2 regions of the Endozoicomonas sp. GU-1 genome follow, and region 1 is predicted to be linked to the other one. Evidence: predicted binding sites of a transcription regulator. Region 1 holds the regulator's gene; the other holds the start of a gene.

Region 1 (3,165 bases):
AGCGCTTCAAACAGTTCTTTGGCATTGATTTTCGGGGGCTTCGCTGCTGATGCGTTCAGCGATAAATTCCAGGATTTTCTTTTTGCTGGCCCCGTGCACCCCGTCAAGGGTGCGCTCGGGGGTTAGGATGCGATGAATAATCATGCTGAATAAGAATGGCAACCTGATAAATCAAAGGGCATGGCCACTGGCACCCTGTTGCCTGTCCAGGGCTTTCTCTTTTCGCTTAACCAGCTGCCGATCCAACTTGTCCGAGAGCAGGTCAATGGCTGCGTACATGTCTTCGTGCTCGGCGGTGGCATTAATCTCGGCCCCGCGGGTATGCAAAACGGCTTCTGCTTTCTGCACCAGCTTTTCGACACTCAGGGTCACCTGTACATTGGTGATATGGTCAAAATGTGAACCAAGACGCTCCAGTCTTTTGATCACATAGTCGTGCAGAGCTTCTGTTACCTCGACATGATGCCCACTGATGTTGACTTGCATGTAACGCTCTCCTGAATCCCATTATCCAGATAATCACCAGTCCGCGGGATTTTTCGTACTGGCTGAGTTCGATTCTATCACTGTCGGTGCAGCTTGGAATGCCCTGAGACAAAAAAAACTGCTTTTTGAGCGGTGTATCAACTAGGGCACTAACTGCTTACGTTCATTGGATGGCGGAATATTCATGGACTCACGGTATTTGGCAATGGTGCGCCTTGCTACCTTGATGCCCTGATCCCCCAGAATCGCCGCAATTTTATTGTCACTGAGGGGTTTGCGCGGTGTCTCTTCAGCAATAAGTTTGCGGATATGGGCCCGAATGGCCGTGGAGGAACACTCCCCCCCTTCCGTGGTGCTGACATGGCTGGAAAAAAAGTACTTCAGCTCGTAAACACCCCGGGGGGTATGCATGTACTTCTGAGTCGTTACCCGGGATATCGTCGACTCATGCATCCCCACCGCCTCGGCAATATCCGCCAGCACCAGGGGTTTCATGGCTTCATCCCCTTTTTCCAGGAACTCCTGCTGATAGGCAATAATCTGGCTTGCCACTTTCATCAATGTTTCATTGCGGCTTTGCAGGTTTTTCAAAAACCAGCGGGCTTCTTGCAGATGGTTCTTCATGAACACATTGTCGCGGCTGTTATTGGCTCTCTGAACCATGGACGCATAATTATTATTAATGCGCAGTTTGGGCAGGGCGTCGGAATTCAGTTCCACCGTCCAGCGTTCCCTGATTTTCCGGACGGATATATCCGGTACCACATATTCGGCTTCTGTCTGATCAATGGTGCTGCCGGGTTTTGGGTGGAAGCTCTGAATCAGGCTGAGGGCTTCTCGCAGCTGGTCTTCTTTCAGTTTGGCATGACGCATGATGCTGGCATAATCACGGGTGCCAAGGGACTCAAGGTAACGGGTGAGCAGCTTTTCCGCATTGTTGAAATGGGGTGTTGAGGGCGGCAGCTGACGAAGTTGAACCAACAGACACTCTCTAAGGTCAATACTGCCACAACCCACCGGATCGAATTGTTGTACCCGGTGTTGCAGCACATGGATCTCTTCAATCTCCAGATCGTCCAGTTGGGATTGAAGAGAGACAAACAGGTCATCCAGCGTGCAGGTTAAATAGCCATCCGGATTAACTGCTTCGATGATCGCCAGACCAATCAGCCGGTCCCGGTCGCTCATGGGCAGCATATCCAGTTGCCATTCCAGGTGATCCTGAAGTGACTCCACAGCGGAGGATTTTGCCAGGGGGTCATAATCATCGTCACCGCTGCTGGCCGGCAGGCTGGAATACACGTCGTCCCAGGCGGAGTCCACGGGCAGTTCATTGGGAATGCTGTCTGACCATTCCGCCATCTCCTGAGGCTCAGGTTCTGAGGCTTTTTCGCTCAGATCAACGAGTTCTTCCTGTCCTTCACTGCTGGCGGTGTCCTCTGTCTGGCTATCCTCGGACTCCAGCATGGGGTTGGACTCCAGGGCCTCCTGAATCTCCTGCTGAAGATCCAGGGTCGATAGCTGTAGCAGCCGGATGGCCTGTTGCAGCTGCGGCGTCATGGTCAGCTGCTGGCCCATCTTGAGCTGTAAGGAAGGCTTCATAGGCAACCGTATACCTTTACTTCGTTTTCCGTGGAGGCTGCAGAGGCTTACTCTCCATGTGCGGCTGATTATAAACCCATAGACGTTTCTGAAACCATAGCTTTAGCAAAAAATGTGCAAAGATTGAATACGATGAAATTACGTGTGTTTTTGTGTGGGTTGTAAGCGCTTTCCGTCTTTAAAGTTCGGTCATAACGACTGTCAGAATGGTTAAAAAGAACTACCCGATCATTATTTGACATTGGTCATTTACAACCAATAGCTCAAGAAATAACCTGCGCGCAATTTAGCCATTTTCAGGATTCCCCTGTGGATATACTCATTGTCATACCCGTAGTTGCACTGGTTATCTACGCCATCGTGAAGAACTACAGTGCATCGGCTTCGCTGGCTATTGCCGGTATTGTCCTGCTAAGTGCCGCCGCGGTGATGGGGATAAAAGATATTCTGCCAGCGGCCAAGGCCACCGGTTTTATCCCCTTTGACCTGTTTCAACTGATGAACACGGTATTCAGCTTCCGCATGGCCAGCCTGGGTCTGACCATCATGGCCTGTGGTGGTTTTGCCAGCTATATGTCCCATATCGGTGCCTCAGAAGCGCTGGTTCGACTGGCCGTCAAGCCCATCAGCCGTTTTCGCTCACCTTATATGGTACTGGCGCTGTGTTATCTGCTCAGTGTTGTGCTGCAAATGTTCGTCACCTCGGCAACGGGCCTCGGTCTGCTGTTGATGGTGACGCTGTATCCGGTGCTGAGAAATATCGGTTTAAGCCCGGCTTCAGCGGTTGCCGTGATTGCTTCTCCGGCGGCATTTGAAATCGGTGTCACCCAGGTGAATGCCAATTTTGCCGCCAGCCAGTCCGGACTGGAAATTACCGAATACTTCCTGGATTATCAGGCCTGGATCACCTTCCCCATGGCGCTGGTGGCGGCGGCCCTGCACTTTGTCTGGCAGCGTCGGTGCGATCTGAAAGATGGCTACAGGGTTGCCGAGCATGTGGGTGAGGGCATCGAACCTACAGACGGTGACCAGAAAGACCCGGCCCCGGCATTCTATGCGCTGCTGCCCATGATTCCT
Region 2 (3,165 bases), 2.3 Mb from region 1:
TTTGATCCTGTAGTGTGCGCATGCTGACGAACCCGCCAAAACGGTGCATGCTGTCCACCAGTTCGGCGACTTCACTGTCGGGAACGAGCCCTTCAAGCGGTCGCAGCCCAATGCCATCATGGGAGGCGGTGAAATTCAGTGTTGTACAACCCTCAGGGTACTCCGGTAATGCCCTTGCCCAGTGCGTCAGGTATTTTTCTGTGCCCCGGTTCAGTGCATGGAGTATCAGTGGCGGCAGTGCAAACTGGTATACCAGATGCGCCTCATCACCCCGGGCGAAATAGCTGAAGTTTTCCGGGTCAGGTACATTGGTTTCGGTTATCAGTAATGCACCGGGGCGGACCTGTTCAATAATCAGTCGCATTACTTTTACCATGGCGTGGGTTTCCGGCAGATGTACGCAGGCTGTATTGAGCTTCTTCCATAGGAAAGCTATGGCATCAAGACGCACTACGCTGGTGCCCCGGGCAAGGTAGAAAAGCACAATATCGACCATGTTTATCAGTACATCCGGGTTTTTGAAGTTAAGGTCGATCTGGTCCTCACTGAAGGTGGCCCAGACGTGGCGGGTTCCCCGGCGTGTCTGGGTGGGAACCAGCAGGGGGGAGTTTCTGGGGCGGGTGACCATGGTTAGATCTGTGGATGGATCTTCCTCAATAAAGTAGTCCCGCCCAGGCTGGATGCCGCTGACAAAATCCGCAAACCACAGGCTTTCCCGGGATACGTGGTTGATAACCAGGTCGGTCATTAACCGATAGCGCTCAGCGATGGCCCTGACGTTATTCCAGTCACCAAGAGCAGGGTTAACCTGCAGATAATCAATGATGGAGAATCCATCATCAGAACTGTAGGGAAAATAGGGCAGTATATGCACGGTGGAAATCAGCTGCCGGATGTGCCTGCCAAGGAATTCACTGAGTACTTTCAGTGGTGGTTTCCCGTGCTCTGTGAGGCTGTCGCCATAAGTGATCAGATAGATATCCTGCTCTGACCAGGCGTCAAAACTTTTCGGTTCATGGTTGTGCAGAAAGTGCTCAACCCGGCGGACGATAATACTGGCGAGGTCATCCGATTGATCGCCATAAGGGATGTGAAGAAGCCTGGATAGCGATTGATGAAATGACGCAAAGATAGGGGGATAGCTTGGCAAAATGCCTCTCCTGAAATAGCAGCGTTATGGAGTTTTGATTCACGTTCTTAATACCAGGAGCATGAGTTGTGCCATGTAACGTTGGCATATTATTCGACCATCTTTGCGGGTATATGGTAGTGATATACGCCATTATCTAAAAAATTTTGCGATATATCACTTTAAGGCATTGAACTATTTTTTGCCATAATGGTCAAAAATTACACATGGCAATTTTTGCAATATGCGCCATTTAATAACCATGATGGCAGCCCTTAACTTTTGTGTATTGTGCACCCCGATAACAGGAAGAAAAAATGAACGTCTCACCAGCAGGTTCATTACCACTTGATAATGCCCTTAAACCCGGCACTCCAGCTGATGCTCAAGCCGTTCTCAGTAAGTCAGGCCTGGTAAGTCTGGTCATGGAAAAACTGAGTTTTATCAAACTTCACCATGGTCGCAAAGCAGAGAAGCAGAGTGTTAAAGCATTGTATGAGCGTCTGATATCCGAATACCCTGGAGCCGCCACCAATGGAGAGCCGCCATGTATTACACGAGCACTGGACGAAAGTCATAAAGACTTTCTTAAAAGATTTATCTTGGAGGTGATCACTCAATACCCGCTGTTGAAATTTCAGGAGGTCAATAGCCGAGATGAGGCAGAGCAATCAAGCCATAATCTGACTCAATTCTATGACACAGTTAATTGTGTAGATATCAAAATCTGTAAAATATCTGAAGTCATCGAAAGTGTGAAAATACTGGTCAGCATGTACAAATATCCCTGGATCGATCATTTAAGAAAAGATCAACACAAGTGGGGCGAATATTCCGGTCTGCTTAACGGTGATTTATTCATTTCAGCCGGATCAGCTGACGTGGTGGATTTATCGCATAAGAGGGTGATGAAACGACTGAAAAAGGCAAATGCCCGTACCAGCTACTCTCCGCTGTTCTTTTTTCGCAATGAAGACAGCCTCCAGAAAGGTATGTTGATAATCTGTAGATCTACTCACCCTGTGACCCCAAAAGGGAAATGGGTATATTCATTCGATCTATCAAGCAGAAGTCATAAATAAGAGCGGGTTTCACCCAACGATTGGGTCGACTATAAAGAAAGCTTCGGAAGAAGCAAACCGGAACCTGCTATTGCAAAATACCTCTCCTGAAACAGCAATAATGCTCTGATTCACACTCTTTACCTTCTTGACATGAGTTGTGCCTTGTAACATTGGCATGGGAACTGCATTGTATTAACGCATTCAAGATCAAGTGATAAACGGAGTTATTGAATGATTACAAAATGCCTCTTTCCTGTTGCCGGTTATGGCACACGTTTTTTGCCAGCCACCAAATCCATGCCCAAGGAAATGCTGCCCATTGTTGATAAGCCGCTGATTCAATACGGGGTAGAGGAGGCGATGGAAGCAGGATTAACGGATCTCGGTTTTGTTAATGGCAGGAATAAGCGGGCGATACCGGATCACTTTGATATTAACTATGAACTGGAGGCGGAGATTGCCGGTAGTGGCAAGGAGGAGAAGCTGTCGTCGATCCGGGATGTGATGTCTGCCTGTACCTTCTCATATACCCGGCAGAATCAGATGCTGGGGTTGGGGCATGCCATTGCCTGTGGTCAGACATTAATAGGTGATCAGCCCTTCGGTGTCATTCTGGCGGATGACCTTTGTGTCAATGATAAGGGGTCATCGGTGATGGCTCAGCTGGTCAATCTCTATAAGCAGTTCCGATGTACGATTCTTGCGGTACAGGAAGTGCCCGCGGCAGAAACCGAAAAGTATGGAGTCATTGCCGGGGAGGCTCTGGATGAGCATTTGATTCGGGTAACGGATATGGTGGAAAAGCCTGCGCCCTCAGAGGCTCCCAGCAATCTTGCGGTGATTGGCCGTTACGTTCTGACCCCCGATATCTTTGACATTATTGCCAACACCGAGGCGGGAAAAAACGGTGAGGTACAACTGACCGATGCCATTTTGTCTCAGGCCAGAAGTGGTTGTGTGATTGCCTGTAAA

The links. Region 1 encodes sigma-54, which starts transcription at its own class of promoters, with help from an activator protein. Its sites were predicted from a motif close to TGGCACNNNNNTTGCTNT; they were not measured.
Region 2: a site for sigma-54 is predicted at 1,207-1,224, ahead of O3276_RS01615 (sugar phosphorylase). Genes of this name have one in related genera too.

Annotation. Positions count from the first base shown of each region.
Region 1 is NZ_CP114771.1:2,666,650-2,669,814, reverse strand. Features, by position in the region: gene O3276_RS11020 (PTS sugar transporter subunit IIA) at 1-107, opposite strand, end outside; gene hpf (ribosome hibernation-promoting factor, HPF/YfiA family) at 172-486, opposite strand; gene O3276_RS11010 (RNA polymerase factor sigma-54) at 628-2,088, opposite strand; gene dcuC (C4-dicarboxylate transporter DcuC) at 2,398-3,165, shown strand, end outside.
Region 2 is NZ_CP114771.1:338,081-341,245, forward strand. Features, by position in the region: gene O3276_RS01615 (sugar phosphorylase) at 1-1,150, opposite strand, end outside; gene O3276_RS01620 (hypothetical protein) at 1,447-2,211, shown strand; gene galU (UTP--glucose-1-phosphate uridylyltransferase GalU) at 2,425-3,165, shown strand, end outside.